DNA from 3 places in the Streptosporangium album genome. Region 1 is predicted to be linked to each of the others. Evidence: riboswitches for the same ligand, from Rfam matches in the RefSeq annotation. Region 1 holds a riboswitch; each other region holds the start of a gene.

Evidence for each region. Region 1 has a riboswitch for S-adenosylmethionine ahead of thrC (threonine synthase). Riboswitches for the same ligand answer to the same signal wherever they lie in the genome.
Region 2: linked by a shared signal. The riboswitch ahead of FHR32_RS12565 (aminotransferase class V-fold PLP-dependent enzyme) and the one ahead of thrC (threonine synthase) in region 1 are both predicted to bind S-adenosylmethionine.
Region 3: linked by a shared signal. The riboswitch ahead of FHR32_RS25550 (FAD/NAD(P)-binding protein) and the one ahead of thrC (threonine synthase) in region 1 are both predicted to bind S-adenosylmethionine.

What each region holds. Positions count from the first base shown of each region.
Region 1 covers NZ_JACHJU010000001.1:2,424,024-2,431,694, reverse strand. Annotated here, with positions in the region: gene FHR32_RS11465 (S1 family peptidase) at 1-755, shown strand, start outside; gene FHR32_RS11460 (S1 family peptidase) at 1,000-2,514, shown strand; SAM riboswitch class I at 2,900-3,040, shown strand; gene thrC (threonine synthase) at 3,055-4,320, shown strand; gene FHR32_RS11450 (MoaD/ThiS family protein) at 4,344-4,619, shown strand; gene FHR32_RS11445 (cold-shock protein) at 4,937-5,137, shown strand; gene groL (chaperonin GroEL) at 5,478-7,103, shown strand; gene FHR32_RS11435 (YVTN family beta-propeller repeat protein) at 7,561-7,671, shown strand, end outside.
Region 2 covers NZ_JACHJU010000001.1:2,657,061-2,664,731, reverse strand. Annotated here, with positions in the region: gene folP (dihydropteroate synthase) at 1-62, shown strand, start outside; gene FHR32_RS12595 (nuclear transport factor 2 family protein) at 59-496, shown strand; gene folB (dihydroneopterin aldolase) at 493-855, shown strand; gene folK (2-amino-4-hydroxy-6-hydroxymethyldihydropteridine diphosphokinase) at 852-1,352, shown strand; gene FHR32_RS12580 (DUF3180 domain-containing protein) at 1,349-1,798, shown strand; gene FHR32_RS12575 (acyltransferase family protein) at 1,891-3,018, opposite strand; gene FHR32_RS12570 (NADH-quinone oxidoreductase subunit D) at 3,051-4,247, opposite strand; gene FHR32_RS12565 (aminotransferase class V-fold PLP-dependent enzyme) at 4,266-5,609, opposite strand; SAM riboswitch class IV at 5,672-5,787, opposite strand; gene FHR32_RS12560 (TerC family protein) at 5,916-6,701, shown strand; gene FHR32_RS12555 (cytochrome P450) at 6,905-7,671, shown strand, end outside.
Region 3 covers NZ_JACHJU010000002.1:408,997-416,667, reverse strand. Annotated here, with positions in the region: gene FHR32_RS25570 (dipeptide ABC transporter ATP-binding protein) at 1-111, opposite strand, end outside; gene FHR32_RS25565 (ABC transporter permease) at 108-977, opposite strand; gene FHR32_RS25560 (ABC transporter permease) at 1,102-2,073, opposite strand; gene FHR32_RS25555 (ABC transporter substrate-binding protein) at 2,070-3,701, opposite strand; gene FHR32_RS25550 (FAD/NAD(P)-binding protein) at 3,729-5,483, opposite strand; SAM riboswitch class IV at 5,612-5,724, opposite strand; gene FHR32_RS46130 (DUF402 domain-containing protein) at 5,777-6,277, shown strand; gene FHR32_RS25540 (enoyl-CoA hydratase) at 6,305-7,078, opposite strand; gene FHR32_RS25535 (nitric oxide synthase oxygenase) at 7,366-7,671, opposite strand, start outside.

The DNA.
Region 1 (7,671 bases):
GTGTCTTCCAGGCGTCGACCTTCCCGGGCAACGACTTCTCCTGGGTCGCGGTGAACAGCAACTGGACCCCCAGGCCGTGGGTGGACAACGGCACGGACGGCACGGTGAACGTCGCCGGTTCCAGGGCGGCCATCGAGGGGGCGTCGGTCTGCCGGTCGGGCTCCACCACCGGCTGGCACTGCGGCACCGTCCGGCAGCGCAACACCAGCGTCACCTATGCCCAGGGCACCATCTCCGGGCTGACCCGGACCAATGTCTGCGCCGAGCCCGGCGACTCCGGTGGCTCCTTCATCTCGGTGGACCAGGCGCAGGGAGTCACCTCCGGCGGCTCCGGCGACTGCAGCGCGGGGGGAGTCACCTACTTCCAGCCGGTCAACCCGATCCTCTCGGCCTACGGCCTGACCCTGACGGTCATCCCCAACCCGCCGATCACGGGCGCGAACCCGTGCACCGGCTACCCGAACACCATCACCGGCACGCTGACCGCGGGCAAGTCGGTCAATCAGCCGAACGACCGTTACTACACAACGATTACCAGGAGCGTCCACTCCGCCTGCCTGGACGCCACCGATGTCACTGATTTCGATCTCTATCTGCAGAAGTGGAACGGCCGGAGCTGGGTCACCGTCGCCACCGCCGACAGCCCCTATCCCGACGAGAAGATCACCTACACCGGTACGGCCGGCTTCTACCGCTACCGTGTGACCGCCGCCAGCGGCTCCGGCCCTTACAGCCTGGGGCACAAGGCGGCGTGAGCTGTGCGGGTTCCACATCCTCCCCGCCGCACCGGTCGTTTCCTGACCCAGCCGCGACGGCAGTGTCCGCGGTCTGCACCCCGGTGGGTTTGGCGGGGAATCGTTGTCCGCGTGGCGTGTGGTTTTTGCGGCCTTGATCGGCAACAGCTGGATTAAGGTGATGGTGCCCGTATCGCATGATCAACGTGTGATACGAGGCGCTCTCCCCCCTCTTGCTTCGAAAGCCGAGGTCGAGGAGAGACCGATGCCCCGCAGATACACCGCCGTCATGGGATGCGTTCTGGCGATCGCCGCTCTGACAGCGGCGGCCGCTCCGGCCGCCGCCTACTCCCTGACAACGGATACCGCGGCCGCTGCGGCCGCGCGCAAGCCGCCGCCGGGCATGCTGGAGGCGCTCCAGCGTGATCTCCACCTCACCAGGAAGCAGGCCCAGACCCGCCTGCTCAACGAGATCCGCCTGACACCCACCGCGGCGGAACTCCGCAGAAGACTCGGTGACCGTTTTGGCGGCTCCTGGTTCGCGGGAGACCTCGCGCAGTCCCTCGTGGTCGCCACCACCAGCCAAGAGGACGTTCCCCGGATCGTCGCTCTGGGGGCCCGAGCCGAGGTCGTCAGCCGGTCGCTGGCGCAACTCAACGACACGGCCAAAGAGGTCAACGCGGCGCTGTCCGCTCACCCCAACGGGCGGGTGCGCTACATCGACGTGAAAATCAACAAGGTCGTCATCCTGTCCGAGACGCCTGCGGCAACCGAGTCCGTCATCGAGGCCGCCGAGCTGAACCCGGTCGCGGTGCTGGTGGTGTCGTCCAATGAGCGACCCCAGCCCCTCTTCGATCTGGTGGGAGGCGACGCTTACTACATCGGCGACACGGAACGATGCTCGATCGGTTTCTCGGTGACGAAGGGGACCCAGAACGGCTTCGTCAGCGCCGGCCACTGCGGTAAGGCGGGTGACACCACGGCCGGCGTCAACCAGGTCGCCCAGGGAGTCTTCCAGGCGTCGATCTTCCCGGGCAACGACTTCTCCTGGGTCGCGGTGAACGGCAACTGGACGCCCAAACCATCGGTGAAGAACGGCACGGGCGGCACGGTGAACGTCGCCGGCTCCACTGTGGCCATCGAAGGGGCGTCGGTCTGCCGGTCCGGTTCGACCACCGGCTGGCACTGCGGCACCATCCAGCAGCAGAACACCAGCGTGACCTATCCGCAGGGCACCATCTCCGGACTGACCCGGACCAACGTCTGCGCCGAACCAGGTGACTCCGGTGGCTCCTTCATCTCCGTCGACCAGGCCCAGGGGGTCACCTCCGGTGGCTCCGGCGACTGCACCTCGGGTGGCACCACCTACTTCCAGCCGGTCGGCCCGATCCTCACCACCTACGGCCTGACCCTGGTGACCAGCGGCGGCGTCACTCCGCCGACGCCGCCAACCCCGCCGACCGGCGTCACCTGTACCGGCTACTCCAAGACCGTCACCGGCGCCCTGACCAGCGGCCGATCCGCCTATCAGCCGAACAACCTGTACTACCGGTCGATCGCCGGCGGTGTTCACTCCGGCTGCCTGAACGGCCCCGTCGGCACCGACTTCGACCTCTACCTGCAGAAGTGGAACGGCCGGACCTGGGCCACCGTCGCCACCTCCAACGGCCCGACCCCCAACGAGAAGATCAGCTACACCGGCACCGCCGGCTACTACCGCTACCTCGTGGCCGCCTACAGCGGCTCCGGCACCTACACCCTGGGATACAGCGCGCCGTAGCCCGGCCGGGCCGTTTTGACCGCACCTGTGGATCACTCGGAGGTGCGGACAAGAAGGACGGAGCTCCGCGCCAAGTGGGTGGTCGGCCGACGATCACCCACCCGGCGCGGAGCTCTCTGCGCTCCTCGGCCGTCAGGGGACAGCGCAGGCTCGCGTATGCGGGAGGGAGGCGCTCTCGGCCGGGGTGAGCAGGATGACCACGGTGACGGTCCGGCCGGCCGTACGAGGTGAAGGGGTGCGGGCGGTGCGTTTCACGGCCTGCGACCCTGGCGAGACTGTCCGGCAGGTAACACGTCACATCTCGAAGGGTGAGACATCTGGTCAGGACGGCGGGGAGGCGAGGTAGAGTGCGTAAGACCTGCTCGTCAGGTCCTAACTGAATATTTGCTCATCCAGAGGGGTGGAGGGACCGGCCCTGCGAAGCCCCGGCAACCCTCCCGGTTCCAGACTCGTGATCTGACGAGGTCGGCCGGGACAGGTGCCAATTCCGGTCTGTGGCCAGGGTGGTCGCAGACGAAGATGAGGGAAAGGCCTCGCTTCATGGCGCTCGCAAGCACTGAAACCCCCACCACCTCGATCGACTTCGGCCCCGCCGTGGCTCTGTCCTGTCGCGAGTGCGGTGCCCGCTACGACCTCGGTCCCGACTTCGCCTGTATCGAGTGTTTCGGGCCCCTGGAGATCGCCTATGACTTCGGGCGCGTGACCCGTGAGCAGATCGCCGAGGGGCCGGCCAACATCTGGCGTTACCGCTCCCTGCTGCCCGTCCCGGCGGACGTGGCCGCCAAGCCCAACATGAACCCCGGCTGGACCAAGCTCGTCGACGCCGGCAACCTCGCGCGCGAGCTGGGCCTGCGCTCGCTGCACGTCAAGGACGACTCCGGCAACCCCACGCACTCCTTCAAGGACCGTGTGGTGGCCATCGCCGTCGAGGCGGCCAGGAACTTCGGCTTCCACACCCTGTCCTGCTCCTCCACCGGCAACCTGGCCGGCGCGGTGACCGCCGCCGCCGCCCGGGCAGGGCTGGACGCCTGCGTGTTCATCCCCTCGGACCTGGAGCAGGCCAAGATCGTCATGGCGTCGGTGTACGGCGGCAGGCTGATCGGCATCGAGGGCACCTACGACGACGTCAACCGCTTCTGCTCCGAGCTCATCGGGGACGAACTGGGCGACAAGTGGGGCTTCGTCAACGTCAACCTCCGGCCCTACTACGCCGAGGGCTCCAAGACCCTGGCCTACGAGATCGCCGAGCAGCTCGGCTGGCGGATCCCCGACCAGATCGTCATCCCGGTCGCGTCCGGCTCCCAGCTCACGAAGATCGACAAGGCCTTCAAGGAGCTGATCGCGCTCGGCCTCGTCGAGGAGAAGCCGTACAAGATCTTCGGCGCCCAGGCCGAGGGGTGCTCCCCGGTCTCCGCCGCCTACAAGGCCGGCCACGACGTGATCCGCCCGGTGAAGCCCGCCACCATCGCCAAGTCGCTGGCGATCGGGAACCCGGCGGACGGCCCCTACGTGCTGGACATCGCCCGGCGCACCGGCGGCGCGGTGGAGGACGTCACCGACGCCGAGATCGTCGACGCGATCCGGCTGCTGGCCAGGACCGAGGGGATCTTCGCCGAGACCGCGGGCGGGGTCACCGTCGGCGTGCTGCGCAAGCTGGTCGCCTCGGGGCAGATCGACCCCGACGCCGAGACCGTGGTGCTCAACACCGGCGACGGTCTCAAGACCCTCGACGCGGTGGCGGACCAGGCGCGTCCCACCGCCGTCATCCGCCCGTCTCTCGACGCATTCCGTACGGCTATCGCCTAGAAATTCATGAAAGGTACTGAAATATGAGCGTTTCTGTGCGGATTCCGACGATTCTCCGGACTTACGCCGATGGCTCCTCGGAGGTGAGTGGAGAAGGGGCGACGCTGCGCGAGGTTCTGCATAGGCTCGACGCCGACTTCCCGGGCATCGGCGCTCGCATCCTCGACGAAACGGGCAAGATCCGGCGTTTTGTCAATGTCTATGTCGGGGATGAGGACGTCCGTTTTGCGGAGAACCTTGACACGGCCACGCCGTCCGGCGTTCAGGTCTCCATCATTCCGGCGGTCGCCGGAGGCTGATCCGCGGCATCCCCACCGCTTCTCCACGACACCCGCACGCGGCCCGGCCGTGTGCGGGTGTCGCGTTATGTGACGTGAGACCCCCTGTGGGGCCGGTGAGTATGATTTATTTTTTAACTAAACAAACGCTCGGCAAAACATGGCTCCGCTCATGAATGCGCGCGTAAAGCAGCGGTCTGTCGATTGACTCTGTTGCCCCACCGTGTCCCACAGGTATGGTCGAGAACGATCGACGTAGGCGATGTCTATGCCTCGAAGATTGAGGACTTCGCGAGAGGAATGGGCGATGTCCTCAAGTCCAGTAAGAGGAGTCGGAAGTGGCGCAGGGCACCGTCAAATGGTTCAACGCGGACAAGGGCTACGGCTTCATCGCGGTCGACGGTGGTAAGGATGTGTTCGTCCATTACTCCGCGATCATGATGGATGGCTACCGTGCGCTCGAACAGGGCCAGCGGGTCGAGTTCGAGGTCACCCAGGGTCAGAAGGGCCCCCAGGCGGAATCCGTCCGGGCGGTCTGACGCAGCCGTTCCGTCCATTCGTCGGGAAATGCCGGTAGATCCCGTGGCAGCGCAGTCCGCGCGGACCTTCCCGCATGTCGACCCGGCTCGCCGCCCCAACGGCGGGTCGGGCCTTCGCTGTGAATCTGTGCCCGCCCTCTAAGCTGGGTGCAGGTCAGCGCGACGTCGCTTGCACTCGGCAGGGTAGAGTGCTAAACAGTTCGTTGGCACTCCCTGTTGGAGAGTGCCAACCCTGGATCGAGACGATGGGACCCGCCGAACGGAGTCGCGGGTTCACATGCCGTCGCGGGCGTCGGCTCGATCCGGTGCAAGCCACCCTGCGTTTGGGAGGTCTAGCCGTATGGCAGCCAAAATGATCGCGTTTGACGAGGACGCCCGGCGCGGTCTCGAGCGCGGTATGAACCAGCTCGCGGACGCCGTCAAGGTGACCCTCGGCCCCAAGGGCCGTAACGTCGTTCTGGAGAAGAAGTGGGGCGCCCCCACGATCACCAACGACGGTGTCTCCATCGCCAAGGAGATCGAGCTCGAGGACCCGTGGGAGAAGATCGGGGCGGAGCTCGTCAAGGAAGTCGCCAAGAAGACCGACGACGTCGCGGGCGACGGCACCACCACCGCCACCGTGCTCGCCCAGGCTCTTGTGCGTGAGGGCCTCCGCAACGTGGCCGCCGGTGCCAACCCGATGTCCCTGAAGAAGGGCATCGAGGCCGCCGTCGAGCGCGTCTCTGAGGAGCTCTCCAAGCTGGCCAAGGACGTGGAGACGAAGGCGCAGATCGCCTCCACCGCCTCCATCTCCGCGGGCGACCCGCAGATCGGCGAGATGATCGCCGAGGCGATGGACAAGGTCGGCAAGGAAGGCGTCATCACCGTCGAGGAGAGCAACACCTTCGGCCTGGAGCTTGAGCTCACCGAGGGCATGCGCTTCGACAAGGGCTACATCTCGCCCTACTTCGTCACCGACCCGGAGCGCATGGAGGCCGTCCTCGACGACGCCTACATCCTCGTGGTCAACTCGAAGATCTCCGCCAACAAGGACCTGCTCCCGGTCCTCGACAAGGTCGTGCAGGCCGGCAAGCCGCTGCTGATCATCGCCGAGGACATCGAGGGCGAGGCCCTGGCGACCCTGGTCGTCAACAAGATCCGCGGCCTCTTCCGCTCGGTCGCCGTCAAGGCCCCGGGCTTCGGTGACCGCCGCAAGGCCATGCTGGGCGACATCGCCATCCTGACCGGTGCCCAGGTCATCAGCGAGGACCTCGGCCTCAAGCTCGAGTCCACCGCGCTGGACCAGCTCGGCCGTGCCCGCCAGGTCATCGTCACCAAGGACGAGACCACCATCGTCGACGGTGCCGGCGACGCCGAGCAGATCGCCGGCCGGGTCAACCAGATCCGCGCCGAGATCGAGAACACCGACTCCGACTACGACCGCGAGAAGCTCCAGGAGCGTCTCGCCAAGCTGGCCGGCGGCGTGGCCGTCATCAAGGCCGGCGCGGCGACCGAGGTCGAGCTCAAGGAGCGCAAGCACCGCATCGAGGACGCCGTCCGCAACGCGAAGGCGGCCGTCGAGGAGGGCATCGTCCCCGGCGGTGGCGTGGCCCTGCTGCAGGCCGGCGCCAAGGCCTTCGACAAGCTGGAGCTCACCAGCGACGAGGCCACCGGTGCCGCGATCGTCCGCAAGGCGCTCGAGGAGCCGCTGAAGCAGATCGCCGTCAACGCCGGCCTCGAGGGCGGCGTCGTGGTGGAGAAGGTGCGCAACCTCACCCCCGGTGAGGGTCTGAACGCCGCCACGGGCGAGTACGTCAACATGTTCGAGGCGGGCATCATCGACCCGGCCAAGGTGACGCGTTCGGCTCTGCAGAACGCGGCGTCCATCGCGGCGCTGTTCCTCACCACCGAGGCCGTCATCGCCGAGAAGCCCGAGAAGGCCGGAGCCGCCCCCGCCATGCCGGGTGGCGGCGACATGGACTTCTAAGTCCAGCCGCTTTCACATAAAGAGGCGACCCCGAGGTGCCGGGGCCGCCTCTTTTTTGTGGTGCCGGACGGTGCCATCCGCCACTCGGCATCCGTCCGTGGGCTCGTGGGCAGGGAGGGCGACATCGAAAGACCGAGGACGGGAAGGGCGTTCCAGGCTTACGGAGCCTGGCCGGAGCGGTAAGAGTCGATGATCGGTAGGCGTGTGGTCACATTCGTGTCGACTCCGGCTGACTTCACTGCCGTTGAGCGATGAATGGACAAAGCGGGCGGCCAGGAGGATCCAAGTCAGTGCGTTGTTTTCCAGGACACGATGTCGTGCGGACGTAGAACGGAACCCTGTTGTATCGATGGAGGTCCTGGTGCTGCGGTGTTGGGCGAGAAACGCGATTGAGAATCACCGTCGGAGCCTGTCCGGCCCGTCCAAGAGGGACGGACGATCCCATGCCCGTCCGTCCATGGCCGCGGTGGCCATCGCGGCGGTTCTGGTAGTGCCGACCGCCACAGCTGTCCCGGCTGTGGCCACCTCGGAGCCTTCGAATTTCGTCTACGTGGCCAACACGCAGTCG
Region 2 (7,671 bases), 230 kb from region 1:
ACGTAGGCCCGAACGCGGACGCCGTCCGCGTGGCTGCCGCAGTCCAGGGAGCGAGAGCATGAGCGTCGACACCACCGCCGTCGAGACGGTCAACCAGGCGTTCTACACCGCGATCGAGAACGCCGACCTCGACCAGATGACCGAGATCTGGGCCGAGGAGATCGACGGCGAGCAGGTGAGCTGCGTGCATCCGGGGTGGCCGATCGTGAACGGCCGTCAGGAGGTGCTGCGCTCCTGGGCGCTCATCATGGCCAACACCCCCTACATCCAGTTCGTGCTGACCGACGTCCGCGTCATGGTCATGGGTGACGTGGCCGTGCTCACCTGCGAGGAGAACATCCTCACCGCGGGCGACGAGGGCGACTCCAGCTTCGCCGCGGGCAAGGTGGTGGCGAGCAACACCTTCATCAGGACGTCGGCGGGCTGGCGGCTCTGGCTGCATCACGGCTCGCCGGTGCTGCAGGGTGACGAGGAAGAAGAGGAGGAGGCCGCGTGACGGACCGGATCAGTGTGAAGGGCCTGCGGGCACGGGGACGGCACGGCGTGCTGGCCGCGGAGCGTGAGCTCGGCCAGGAGTTCGTCGTCGACGCCACACTCTTCCTCGACACGGCAGCCGCGGCGGCCGGAGACGACCTCACCCGGACCGTGCACTACGGCGAGCTGGCCCAGGACCTGGTCAAGGTCGTGGAGGGGGAGCCGGTCAACCTGATCGAGACCCTGGCCCAGCGTCTGGCGGACGTCTGCCTGGCCCGTGAGCAGGTCCTGTCGGCGGAGGTGAGCGTGCACAAACCCGCCGCACCGATCCCGCTGCCGTTCGACGACGTGATCGTGACAATCACACGGAGCCGGGCATGAGGGTCGTGCTGGCGCTCGGCAGCAACCTGGGTGACCGGTTCGACACGCTGCAGGGCGCGCTCGACTGCCTCTTCGACGCGCCCGGCCTCGACTTCGTCGCCGTCTCACCGGTCTACGAGACCGAACCGGTCGGCGGTCCCGAGCAGGGACCGTACCTCAACGCGGTGGTGATCGCACAGACCTCCATCATAGAACCTCTGACGCTCCTCGAGCGTGCTCTGGGCGTGGAGAACGCCTTCGGCCGGGTCCGGACGGAGCGCTGGGGCGCGCGCACCCTGGACGTCGACCTGATCACGGTGGGGGACGTCGTCTCCGACGGCCCCGAGCTGACGCTGCCGCACCCCAGGGCGCACGAGCGCGCGTTCGTGCTGGTGCCGTGGTCGCAGGTCGATCCCGACGCGGTGCTGTCCGGGCGCAGGGTCGCCGACCTCCTGGCAGGGCTCGACCAGGCCGGCGTACGGCTCCGCGCCGACCTGACGTTGCAGAGGCCCGTTTGAAGCCCACCCGTCCCGGCGTGCTCGTCGGTCTCGTCGTCCTGTTCGCGGTCATCACCTGGGCTCTCCTGAAACCCCTCTACTCATCCCTGCCGACCGTGCCGTGGACCGCGATCCCCACGGTGCTCCTGCTGGCGGTCGGCGAGATCTACAGCGGGTGGATGACGAAGGCCAGGATCGAGCGCAAGGGGGACACCGAGCCCGTCGAGCCGCTGGCCGTGGCCCGGCTCGCCGCCCTCGCCAAGGCCTCCGCGTACGGCGGGGCGGCCTTCGGCGGCGTCTTCGCCGGGTTCGCCCTCTACACCGTCGACCTGCTGGAGCAGAGCGTGCCCCAGCGCGACTTCCTCATCACCGGAGGCTCGTTCCTCGGCTGTGTGGTGCTGGTCGGCGCCGCCCTCTATCTGGAGCACTGCTGCAAGGTCCCGAAGGACCCCGAAGAGGACCGTTAACCCCGTTCCCCACGTGATCAGCCGTGCCGGTACGCCGTGGTCCATCCCTGCTCGGGCCGGCTGGCCGAGCAGGGCCGGGCGCCCAGCGGAGTCTAGGCCCGCGTCCTGTCCGTCTTACGTCGCCGGCCGAACAGCATGATGACCGGGAGCGTGCACACCAGCGCGCCGCCGACGGCAAGCGGCCGCTCCAGCCACCAGAACAGGTCAGGTGGCGACCCCCGTCCGGTGGGGCTGCCGGACAGCCACCAGGTCAGCGCCACCCAGATCGCCATGCCGGTCGTGTGGAACAGGAACAGCGGCAGCGCGAACCTGTTGACCGTCTCGTTCACGCGCTGCCATCTCGGATGTTCCAGCAGGCGCTCCATGGAGGGCCGCACCACCTCCACCAGGCCGATCTGGAAGATCAGCAGGGCCACGATGACGAAGGTCGGCGGCGCCATGTTGGAGAGCTTGTCGCCGGGAACGCCCACCATCGAGCCCGGGTAGATGCCCGAGTAGACCAGGCCGAACAGCGCGAACAGCCCGGTCCACAGGATGGCGACGTCGAACCGGCGGGGGAGCGCCACCACCCTGGCGTAGAAGAAGCCCGCCTGGTGGGCCAGCCCCCAGACAATGATCATGTTGAGCCAGCCCACGGCCTCGTAGCCGTAGCGCAGCCGCAGCACGTCGACCACCAGGGCGGCCCCGGCGAGCCAGATCAGCGCCAGCACGTCGTAGCGCCGGTGCAGCCAGAGCGCGAGCGGGAGCAGGGCGATCAGCACGAGATAGACGCCGATGAACCAGAGCGGACTGATGACGAGGAGGACGACTCGGTCCATCCACTCGATCCCGAACGCCCACGTCACGATCGCGCCCAGAACGATCCAGGTCCCGGCCAGCACCAGTGCCGGGATCGCGAGACCGCGGATACGCCGCCACACGAAGGTGCCGAGGCCGACCCCGCGCTCGCACGCGCGGTTCCACGACAGCAGGTGGACGTATCCACCCACGTAGAAGAAGAGCGGCAGCACCTGGAGCAGCCAGGTCAGGATCCACAGTCCCGAGGTGAAGCCCAGCGGGCTCGTCGGCGAGGGGCCGTCCGGTCCCCACTGCAGGATGGTGAACGCCCAGTGCCAGACGACCACGACGATCAGGCTGAACGCCCGGAGCCAGTCGACGTATCGGTCCCGCGGCGGCCCGGACGTCACCGGGGGAGCCGCCGCATCGTCGTGTCCGCCCATGCGGCCATGATGTGCCTTGCCGCCCGCTTCCGCTACTTGTCGATGTCGCCCACGACGAAGAACATCGACCCGAGGATGGCGACCATGTCGGCCAGCAGGTTGCCCGGGAGCATCTCGCGCAGCACCTGGACGTTGTTGTAGGAGGCCGAGCGGAGCTTCATCCGCCACGGCGTCTTCTCGCCGCGGGAGACCAGGTAGTAGCCGTTGATGCCGAGCGGGTTCTCGGTCCAGGCGTAGGTGTGTCCCTCGGGGACCTTGAGCACCTTGGGCAGGCGCTGGTTGATCGGCCCCTGCGGCAGCTCCCTGAGCCGTGCCAGGCAGGCGTCGGCCAGGTCCAGGGAGACCTTCACCTGCTCCAGCAGCACCTCGAACCGGGCGTTGCAGTCTCCGGCCGACCGGGTGACGACCCGGACCGGCAGCTCGCCGTAGGCGAGGTAGGGCTCGTCCCTGCGCAGGTCGAAGTCCACCCCGGAGGCGCGGGCGATCGGGCCGCTCACGCCGTACTGCATGATCGTCTCGCGGCCCAGCACGCCCACCCCGAGCGTGCGGGCCAGGAAGATCTCGTTCCCGGCGATCAGGTTCTCGATGTCGGGCAGCCGCCGCCGCACGTCCGCGACGGCGCGCGAGGCACGGTCCGTCCACCCTTCGGGCACGTCCTCCTTGAGGCCGCCGACCCGGTTGAACATGTAGTGCATCCGCCCGCCGGAGATCTCCTCCATCACGGCCTGGAGGGTCTCGCGCTCACGGAACGCGTAGAAGACCGGGGTGATCGCGCCGAGCTCCAGCGGGTAGGAGCCGAGGAACATCAGATGGCTGAGCACCCGGTTGAGCTCGGCCATGAGCGTGCGCATCCAGACTGCCCGGACCGGCACCTCCATGCCGAGCATCCGCTCCACCGCGAGCACCACGCCCAGCTCGTTGGCGAAGGCCGACAGCCAGTCGTGCCGGTTGGCCAGCACGATGATCTGCCGGTAGTCACGCACCTCGAAGAGCTTCTCCGCGCCGCGGTGCATGTAGCCCACGATCGGTTCGGCCGCGCTGATCCGCTCTCCGTCCAGCGTGAGGCGTAGCCGCAGCACCCCGTGCGTGGACGGGTGCTGCGGCCCGATGTTGAGGACCATGTCCTCGGTCGCCAGCTCCTTGCCGGACGTCGCGTGCACGGCGCCGGCTCCGGCGCCGATGCCCACGCTGATCTCCCGGGGCGCGCCTGTGGCGTGACGGTCGGTCATAAGGCCCATGCTGTCATGTCAGCCCCGCGAGACAAGCTCCCGCAGGGCGGCGACCAGACGGTCGACGTGCTCGGTGGTGGTGCCGATCCCGATCGAGGCGCGGACGGCGGAGGCGGTGACGTCGTCGCAGCCGCCGTCCTTGGCGCCGAGGAGGTGGCGGACGAAGGGGTGGGCGCAGAACTTGCCGTCGCGCACGCCGATGCCGTACGTCCCGGACAGGACCTCGGCGACCTCGCGGGCGGTGAAGCCGTCCACCACGAAGGAGACGATGCCGACGCGAGGGTGGTCGGGGCCCCACAGGGCCAGCTCGTGGACGCCCTCGACGGCGCCGAGCCCGGCACGGAGGCGGCCGATGAGGCGCTCCTCCTCGCGGAGCAGCGCGTTCCAGCCGGTGGCGGTCAGCGCGTCGCAGGCGGCGGCCAGGGCGATGGCACCGAGGACGTTGGGGGTGCCGGCCTCGTGACGGGCCTCGGGGTCGGTGTGCCACTCGGTGGCGTCGTCGTCCACGGCCTTCACGGCGCCGCCGCCGCGCAGGTACGGCTCCGCCTCCGACAGCCAGTCGGCGCGGCCGATCAGCGCCCCGACGCCGAACGGGGCGTAGAGCTTGTGGCCGGAGAAGACGACGTAGTCCAGGTCCAGCGCGGTCAGGTTGAGACGACGGTGCGGGACGAGCTGGGCGGCGTCGACGAGGATGCGGGCGCCGTGGCGGTGGGCGATGTGGGCCAGGGCCGCGATCGGCCAGAGCTCGCCCGTGACGTTGGAGGCCGCGGTCACGACCAGCAGCTTGGGGCCGTCGATCCCGCCCAGTGCCTCGTCTGCGGCGCGGACGGCCTCGCCGGGGAAGGCGGGGGGCGCGAGCCGTACGGTGTCGGCCCAGGGCAGGAGCGAGGCATGGTGCTCGGTGTCGAAGACCACGGCGGTGGTCCCCTCGGGCAGGCTGCGCGCCAGCAGGTTGGTCGCGTCGGTGGTGTTCCGGGTGAAGATCACCGAGTCGCAGGGGCGGGCCCCGACGAAGGCGCGGACGGTGTGCCGGGCCTGCTCGTAGCGGGCCGTGGTGAGCTGGGAGGCGTATCCGGCACCGCGGTGGACGCTGGAGTAGGCCGGGAGCGCGGCGGTGACGGCGGCGCTGACCGGCTCCAGACAGGGGGCGCTGGCGGCATAGTCGAGGTTGGCGTAGCGGACGAGCCTGCCCCCCTTGACGGGGACCTCAAGGTCCGCACCGAGCACCGCGGGGACCCGCCGGTCGTCGGTTGTGCGGGTCGCGGGGACGGCCGGGGTGGCGGTCGCGGCGGCTTCGGCGGTGGTGGACGCGCGGCTCGCCGGAGCGGTGCCGACGGCGGCGGTGGTGGTGAAGATCGTCAGTGCGGACACGCCAGGTCTCCTGTCGAGGTCATCGGACCCCAACCCATGGCGTTGATGTGTGGAGCCCGCGCTTGCCCGGCACACCTCGTGCCGGACCAGGTCCTCACCCGGGGCACCCCGCCGCGGACGCGAGGGTTGCCGGCCAGCGAGCCGGGGCTTGTCACTGGCACTCATGACCTACGTGGGAACTATAACCGACGCACGGCCGGGCATCGCAAGCGGAAAAGCGCCGGTTCCGGAACTCGCGGCGGTTCCCGTTCGTCCAGGCATTGACCGCACGGGCCTGGTGAAATGAGGGAGTCAGTGATGGATTGGGTGACCAACCCGGAGATATGGATAGGGTTCGTCACCCTTGTCGGCCTGGAGATCGTGCTGGGCATCGACAACATCATCTTCATCTCGATCCTGGCGGGCAAGCTCCCCGCGGAACAGCGCGACAAGGCCCGCAAGCTGGGCCTTCTCGCCGCCCTGGTCAGCCGGCTGGCGCTGCTGCTGGCACTGTCCTGGGTGGTGAAGCTCACAGCGCCGCTGTTCGAGGTCTTCGGCCATCCGATCTCGGGACGGGACCTCATCCTGATCTTCGGCGGGCTGTTCCTGCTGGGCAAGAGCGTCTTCGAGATGCACGACAGCCTCGAGGGCAAGTCGGGTCACGCCGGTGCCAGGGTCGCCTCCTCCTTCACCGCGGTGATCCTCCAGATCATGGTCCTGGACGTCGTGTTCTCCCTCGACTCGGTGATCACCGCGGTCGGCATGGTCGACGAGCTGGGCGTCATGGTCGCCGCCGTCGTCGTCTCGGTCATCGTGATGCTCTTCGCCTCCGGCCCGATCAGCCGCTTCGTGGACAAGCACCCGAGCATCAAGATGCTCGCCCTGTCGTTCCTGGTGCTGATCGGCGTCGTGCTCATCGCCGAGGGCTTCGAGCAGCACATCTCCAAGGGCTACATCTACTTCGCGATGGCGTTCTCGCTGGCCGTGGAGCTGCTGAACATCCGGATGCGCGGCAAGTCGGACGGGGAGAAGCCGGTCGAGCTGCACCAGCGCTACGAGCCGGACCAGCAGGCCGGATCCCAGAGCGGCCTCGCAGGCCTTTAGGAGGGGATGGCGGAGGCCTGGGGCCTGTTTCGGGCTTGGCGTCGGGCGGGACGAGGTGGGCCAGAAATATCGCAGCATGCGCCTATACATCAGGCTTGGCTATGTCAGCAGCGAGCGGCCGGTGAAGCCGCCTCCGGTGGCCGGCCGGATACTGGGCGACCTGTAGGGGCACCATCGCCGACCAGCGTGATTACGATGTTTGCGTGCACTTTGATCCTTGGAATCCGGAATTCGTCGCCCACCCCTATGACGTCTACGCCGAGCTGAGGCGGCGGCGGCCCGTCAGCTTCTTCGAGCCGACCGGCCAGTGGCTCGTCGCCCGGCACGCCGACGTCAACGCGCTGCTGCGCGACCGCAGGCTCGGCCGCTCCTACCTGCACGTGGCCACCCACACCGAGTTCGGCAGGCCGGACGACCCCGGTTTCCAGGACCCGTTCTGGCGGGTGGTCAGAGCCGGGATGCTCGACGTCGAACCGCCGGTCCACACCCGGCTCCGGCGGCTGGTGTCCAAGGCGTTCACCCCGCGCATGGTCGAGGCGCTGCGCCCCAAGGTCGCCCGGATGGCCGGCGAGCTGGTGGAGGGGTTCGTCGAGCGGGGTGGGGGAGACCTGATCGCCGAGGTGGCCGAGCCGCTCCCGGTGACCGTGATCGCGGAGATGCTCGGCGTGCCCGAGTCCGACCGGCACCTGCTGCGGCCCTGGTCCGCCGACATCTGCGGCATGTACGAGCTCAACCCCTCGGTCGAGGCCCAGCACACCGCCGTGCGCGCGGCCGAGGAGTTCTCCGACTACCTCGTCGGGCTGGCCCGCGCCCGCCGGGCGGACCCCGGTGACGACCTGATCAGCGCGCTGGCCCTGGTGGCCGACGAGGGCGACAGGCTCACCGAGGAGGAGCTGGTCGGCACCTGCGTGCTGCTGCTCAACGCCGGGCACGAGGCCACCGTCAACGTCACCGGCAACGGCTGGTGGTC
Region 3 (7,671 bases), on a different contig from region 1:
CACGATCGCCACGCACTCGCCCGCCGCGATCGAGAGGCTCACGCCCCGTACGGCCCGCACCCCGGAGGCGGGGAAGGTGACCCGCAGGTCCTCGATCTCGATGAGACTCACCGGTGTCTCCCTTCGAAACGGCGCTGCAGGTGGCGTCCGGCCAGAGTGAGGCTGATGACGGTCAGCGTGACGGCGAGACCGGGGAAGAGCGCCGTCCACCAGGCGACACGCAGGTAGTTGCGCGCCTCCGAGAGCATCGAGCCCCACTCCGGGCTGGGCGGCTGCGGGCCCATGCCGAGGAAGCTGAGCCCCGAGGTGGCGATGATGGCGGTGCCCATGCCGATCGTGGCGAGCACCGGCAGGGGGCCCAGGACGTTGGGCAGCACGTGGCGCAGGACCAGGACCGGCCGGCGCAGGCCGAAGGTGACCGCCTGCTCGACGTAGCCGGATCGACGGACGACGAAGGTCTGTGCCCTGATCACACGGGCGTAGTTGGGCACCTGGGCCAGGCCGATGGCGAGGATGACGTTGCCGGTGCCGGTGCCGGTGATCGCGATGACCAGCAGGGCCAGCAGCAGTTCGGGGAAGGTGGCCAGCACGTCGAACAGGCGGCTGAGCAGCTCGTCGAGGTAGCGGGGGGACAGCCCGGCCAGCATGCCCAGCAGGGTGCCGGCCCCGGCGGCGAACAGGATCGCGGCGGCGCCGATGCCCAGGGAGTGCCCGGCGCCGTGGACGACCCGGGCCAGCACATCCCTGCCGAGGTGGTCGGTGCCGAACCAGTGTCCGGCGCTCGGCCCGGCGAGCGCGTGCAGCGGGTCGGCGGCCAGGGGGTCCACGCCGCTCAGCAGCCCCGGGGCCAGGGCGGCGACCGCGGCGAGGGCCAGGAACAGCAGGGGGACGGCCAGCCATGGCCGCACGCCGTACCGGCGGCCGGCGGGGATGGAGGCGGCGGCCGTGACCGGCGGCGCCTGGGAGAGGGCCGTCATCGGGGGGCCCGGGCCCAGACCCCCGGCTCGGGGACGGCTGAAAGGGCCGGCGAAAGGGGCAGAGGAAGGACCGGCGAAGGGACGGGTGAAGGGCCTCGCCCTCTTTCGGACACGGGTACGGCGCTCATCGGCTGCTCCTCAGGCGGGGGTCGATCGCGAGGTAGGTGAGGTCGACGATCGTGCTGACCGTGACGTAGACCAGGGCCGACAGCAGCACGACCGCCATCACCACCGGCATGTCCTTGCCGGTCACCGCGGAGAGGGTCACCTGGCCGAGCCCGGGACGGCCGAACACGGACTCCACGATGATCGCGCCGCCGAGCAGGGTGCCGGTGAACCAGCCGGTGAGGGTGACGGCCGGAAGCAGGGCGTGCCGCAGGGCGTGCCGGGCGACGAGCCGCCGCTCGGTGATGCCGCGCGAGCGCGCGGTCACCGCGAACGGCTCCTCCAGCGCCCGTTCCAGTCCCTCGCGCAGCACCTGTCCGAGCACGCCGCAGATCGGCAGGCTCAGCGCCACGGCGGGCAGCACCAGGGAGACGGGGCCCTGGTCTCCGGAGACGGGGAACCAGCCGAGGGTGAAGGAGAACACGGCGAGCAGCAGGATCCCGATCAGGAACGGCGGGACCGAGACCGCCACCAGCTCCGACAGGCCGGCCAGCCCGCCGAGCCAGGGCCGTCGCCCGGCGGTGGTCAGCGCGAGCGCCAGGGCGAGGACGCTCCCGAAGAGCGCTGCGGTGAGAGCGAGCCGGACCGTCGGCCCGATCTGTGAGGCCAGGATGTCGCCGACCCCGCGCTGCAGGATGTAGGAGTGGCCGAGGTCGCCGTGGAGCAGCCGGGCCAGGTAGTCGCCGTACTGCCGCAGGGCCGAGCGGTCCAGTCCCCATTCGGCGATGATCTGCGCCCGCCGCTCGGGGGTGTCGAGGCCGTCGCCGATGAGGACGTCGACGGTGTCGCCGGGGACGAGCAGCAGCGAGACGTAGGCCGCGGTGGCGGCGGCCCAGAGCACGGCGAGGCCGGATCCGAGCCGCCGGGCCACCGGGCCGAGCCACCCGACGACGGCCAGCCCCCGCCGCCGGGTGAGTGTGAGGGTGCTCATGTCCCTGTCCGGATGTCATAGGCGCTGTTGGGGGTGCCGGAGACCGGCTCGAAGGTGAGCCCGGTGACGCCGGCGCCGTAGGCGACCTGGTCGGCGGGCACGTAGAGCGGGAGGATCAGTGCCTCGTCGGCGACGAGCTTCTGCACCTTGGCGTAGAGCTCCCTGCGTTCTGCGGTGTCGGAGCTGGCCGACGCCTTGGTGAGGAGCCCGTCCAGCTCGGCGCTCTCGAAGTGGGTGCGGTTGATCGCGGCGCCCTTCGGCAGGATCAGGTTGAGCGCCGCCCCGGCGTCGGTGTCGCCGCGCGAGTTCTCGAAGACCTCGTACTGGTCGTCGTCGTAGGCCTTCTGCGCGGTGCCCTGGTCGACCAGTCTGACCTGGAAGTCGATGCCGCTGCTCTGTTTCACCGCGGCCTGGACCGCCTGGGCGAGGATGTCGCGGCGGTCCCTGACGAACGGGGCCGAGGCCACGGTCCGCACGGTCAGCCGCCTGCCGTCCTTGACCCGGAAGCCCTCGGCGTCGCGTCTGTCCCAGCCGGCCTCGTCGAGCAGCTTGTTGGCCCGCGCCGGGTTGCCGCCGAAGGTGTTCTCCAGCGAGGCGTCGTAGAACTGCGGGCTGCCCTGGCCGATGATGCTCCAGGCCCGCTTGGCGGTGCCCTGGTAGACCGAGTCGAGCACGGTGTCGACGTCGACGGCGTCCCGGAACGCCTTGCGGACCCGCCTGTCGTCGAACGGGGCGTGGGAGACGTTGAAGTAGTAGGAGAAGGCGCTGCCGGAGTTGAGGCTCGTCTCAAGCCTCAGCCGGGGGTCGGCCTTGATGAGACCGATCTCGGTGGCGGGCACGCCCTCGATCACCTGGACCTGGCCCGAGGTGAGCGCGCCGACCCGGACCGCCGCCTCGGGCAGGAAGCGGTAGGTCACCTCCGACAGGTATGCCGGGCCCTGGTGGGCCGAGCCCGTGGGCGGCCAGTCGTAGTTCGGGTTGCGCCGGTAGTGGACCTCCTGGCCCGGCGTGAACCGGTCAAGGATGAACGGCCCGGTGCCGACGACGTCGACACCGCCGGCCTTGAGGTCCTTGGCGTTCTTCAGCGACTTCGGGGAGACCTGGCCGGCGTAGGGCGAGGAGAGGAAGTCCAGGAACAGCCCGTCCGGCGCCTTCAGCGTGACCTTGAGGGTGTGCGTGCCGGTCGCCTCGGCCCTGCCGAAGTTGCGGAGCTGGATGGCGGCCACCGCCGCGTTGTAGCCCGGCACGAGGAACTGGTCGAGGTTGGCCTTCACCGACGCCGCGTCGAACTTCTCCCCGTCGTGGAAGGTGACGTCGTCGCGGAGCTTGAAGGTGTAGGTCAGGCCGTCCTTGGAGACCTCCCAGGAGGTGGCCAGCCACGGCAGGAACTCGCCGTTCCTCCCACGGGCGATCAACGAGTCGAACTGGTTGTGCACCAGCAGGCGGGCCTTGTTCTGGCCCCACTGCTGGGGGTTGAACGTGATGGGCTGCGTCTCCACCGCCCAGGTCAGCGACCCGCCGTCGCCTCCGCTACCGCCCACCGCGGCCGCCGGGGCCTGCGTCTGGGCTCCGCACGCCGTGAGTGCCAGTGCTCCGGCCAGCGTCAGGACGCCCCATCTCGCTTTCACGCTCTTCTCCTCAACGGCTCAGATGACTCAGGCGACATGTCTGATCGGGGTGGCGACGGCCTCGGACAGCACGATCCGGGCGAGCGCGTCGGCGTGCCGGAAAAGCGGGGCGTCGAGACCGGGCCGGGCGAATCCGCCGGTGGCCCGGCCGCCGACGACCCACGGTCCGAAGGCGAACCTGCGGGGGTGGGGGGTGTCCGACCGGTCCAGCAGGCGCCGGTCGGCGGGCCGTACCTTCAGCAGCCCTGAGTCCTCATCGGCCTCTCCCCGGTCCCGGAGCGCGGAGATCAGCGGGTCGGTGGCCCGGCTCACACTGGGCGCGGGCAGCCGGGCCTCGATCAGGGTCCGGGCCGCCATCCCGCCGGGGACGGTGGGACTGTGCGCCCACCATCGCCGGTCACGGTGCTCGACCCTCAGGTCCGCGCCGAGGAAGGTGACCACCCCCGCCCCGGCGAGGGCCCGCAGCTCCTCCAGCCGAGGGCCGGGCGGGCCGCTGGCGACGTAGCTGAAGAAGCCGTGGAACCACGGGTCGGAGACGCCCAGCTCGGCGAGGACGCCGTGGACGGACAGCAGCCCGAGGATCATGGCGTGGTCGGCGCTGTGCGCGGGGTCGGAGCGTCGCTGCAGGTCGGCGCCCAGGTAGCCGTTCATCCACCTGCGCAGCCCCGCGGAGTCGCCGAACCGCATGCGCTCCAGCGGACGGTCCAGCCGGTCGAAGTCCAGCCGGTCCAGATGCCGTGGTACGGCCCTGCGGATCAGGGCCCGCATCCCGGCGCTGCGCCACTCCTCGGCCGCGTATGCCTCCTCGAACTCCGGCCAGCCCATCCGGGACCGTCTCGGGTGGGCGGTGATGAGCTCGTGGTAGTACGCGAAGGCCAGTTCCTTGGCGACCAGCGGCCACACGTCCCGGCGGAAGTTCCACGGCCCCTCGCCCAGCGCCGCCGCGGTGAGGAAGCGCGGGACCGGCGGGCGCGCGCCCCGGAACGGGTATCCGGTCTTCGCGTGGTACGGCACGCCGCGGCGCGATCCCAGCTGAAGCAGCGGCTCCCGGCCGCTGGGCAGGTAGACCAGCTCCCCGTCGTACTCACGGATGAAGCGGCCGCCGCGGCCCGAGGTGAGCAGCACCGTCAGGTCGACGGAGGCCAGCCCCATGCCCCGCACGATCACCGGCTCGCCGCCGGGCACCTGGTCCAGGTCGAGGTCGGCGGTGTAACCGGTGGGCAGGTAGCGCAGCCCGTCGGCCTCCGCCAGGCCCGCCAGCGCCCGCTCCTGCCCGGTCGGGGTCACGTCGCCGTGCCCCTGGGCCAGGATCACCGCGTCCACCTCGATCGTCCGGCCGTCCTCCAGCCTCACCGCCTGCCCGCCGGGGACGTCGGCGAGGTCCAGCGCGCGGGTGGCGTGGACGTGGACCCGGACGCCGCGGGGAGCGGTGGTGACCGCGTGCTGGAAGACGTGCGAGAGGTAGGCGTTCTGGACCCGCCGGGAGGCGAATCCGCCGGGGTCGCCGCCGAGCCACTCGGCCAGCGACGGGCCGGGGCGGATCGGGCCCCGGCACTGGACCGACGCGTCGGTGAACAGCGTCACGTCGGCCGCGGTGGAGTTCATCCAGAGCAGTTCGGGCTGCTCGGCGCGCCAGACCCGCCCGCCGCCCGGCGGGTAGGGGTCGATCACGTGGATGTCCAGTGACGGCCAGTCGAGCAGGTCGGCGGCGTTGGCGCAGATCCGCTCCACCAGGCAGGTGCCGGTCGGCCCTGCGCCGACGACGGCGATGGAGGCACTCATGCGATCTCCTCACCCTGCGGCGCGGGGTGCGTCCCGCGCCGATCGGCCGGCTGTCTCATACGGCGGCGTAGTTCAGTGTGATCTCGGACATGTACTGCTCCCAGGCATGCCTCGGTGACCCGTTGGGGGGTCCGCGCTTGCGGCACGCCCACCGTGCCGCCAGGTCTTCCCCGGGGGCACCCCGCCGCGGCGCGAGGGTTGCCGGTCAGTTAGCCGGGTCTTTGCACTGACACTCTTAACCTAGTTAGAAGGTAGGAAATACATAAATACCTGTCAAGCCTTATTGTCGAGGGATGTCGCATGAGATGGTGAATGTGGTCTATCGGAAGTACGACGGCTCACTGCACTGGAACCACCGGGCCCTGCTCCTCGGCGAGGACGACCACGGCGTCTGGACGGGGTGCCTGGCCGGCGCCAGCGCCAGCAAGGGCATCGCGCCACCGATCACCTGGCAGCACGCGTTCGTGATGCTCTTCCCCCGCGACGCCTGGTGGACGGCCTCCTTCAACGCCGCGCCGCACAAGGCCGAGATCTACTGCGACATCTCCACGGTGCCCCAGTGGAGCGACGGCCAGGTGACCATGGTCGACCTCGACCTGGACGTGATCCGCATGCGCGACGGCCGGATCATCCTCGACGACGAGGACGAGTTCGCGGAGCACCAGATCCGCTACGCCTATCCCCCCGACGTCATCGAGACCGCCCGCGCCACGGCCGGCCTGCTCATGGAGGCCGTCACCACGGGCACCGCCCCCTTCAGCACCGCCCCCCACTGGCTCTCTCAGGTGACCTGACCGCCCCGCCCGCCGTACGGCGACGCCCTACAACGGCGGGAAGCCGGGGGCTCGGCGCTCGACGAAACTGGCCACCCCCTCGGCGAAGTCGGGGCGGGTGAAGGACTCGGCCATCAGGCGCACGGCGGCGGACTCCGCCGACTCCAGGGTCCGGCTCCCGTCGCCCCACACCTGGCGCTTGATCACGGCCATCGACGCCGGCGAGCTGTGTGTCGCCAGCTCTCGGGCGTAGGTCACGGTCTCCTCCAGCAGGCTCTCACCGGGGACCGACCGGTTGACCAGGCCGAGCTCGTAGGCCTCCGCACCGGTGAACGTGCGGCCGGACAGCAGCAGGTCCATGGCCCGCGCCTGGCCGGCGAGCCGGGGCAGGATCCACGACAGGCCGTACTCGGCGATCAGGCCGCGGCGGGCGAAGGCGGTCGTCCACTTGGCCTCCGCCGCGGTGAAGACCAGGTCGCAGACCAGGGCGTGCACCATGCCGAGCCCGGCGCAGGCGCCGTTGACGGCCGCGATGACCGGCTTGCCGATCGTGGTCGGGAAGGTGGGGGGACGCCTGTCCGGTTCCCCCTCATAAGAGCCGTCCTGGATGGCGTTGAGAGTCTGGAAGTCGGCGCCGGCACAGAAGCCCCTCCCCGCACCGGTCACGACGATCACCCGGACTTCCGGGTCCCGTTCGGCCTCCGCGAGCCGGTCGAAGTATCGCCGTCCCATCGCGTCGGTCCAGGCGTTGAGCCGGTCCGGCCGGTTGAACGTCAGCGTCAGCACGCCCTGCTCGATCGACGCCGGCACCAGATCCACCATTCCGCACCTCTTCCCTGAGTTCTGCAGAATATCGTTCTATACCTTCTCCTCTCCCGGCGAGAGCGTCGTGCGAGCGGGCCCGGGGAGCCGTTCAGGCTCCCGCCGGCGACTCCGTGCCTGTCCCGGGCGGACGGCGCCCCCGGACGGGCGGAACGGCCAGTTGACCGCCCGCGCCTCCCGGACCGGTCCCGTACCGTGCCGTACGGCCTCACCGGCGTCGTACGGCACGGCACGGCGGAACCCCGAGGGGGATCCCCGCGAGTGCGTCCCGTCCTGTTCCGCCGGAACTACCGCCCCGGCACCGTTCCGTGACCGAGTCCCCGTTCCAGGGCGTCGGGGTGGTGGACGAAGTTCGGCGAGAGCTCGGCCTCGTCGTAGTAGCGGTGGAAGACCGGCGTCGCGGAACCCGACATCGGTGGCACGATCCAGCTCCACTCGGCCGGGCAGACCCGGCCGGCGTTCTCCTCGCGCTTCAGATGGGTCAGGAACCTGCCGGACTCGGTGTGGTGGTCGGTCATCGTCACCCCCGCCCGCTCGAAGGAGTGCAGGACAGCCATGTTGATCTCCAGCAGGGCCTGGTCGCGCCAGAGCGA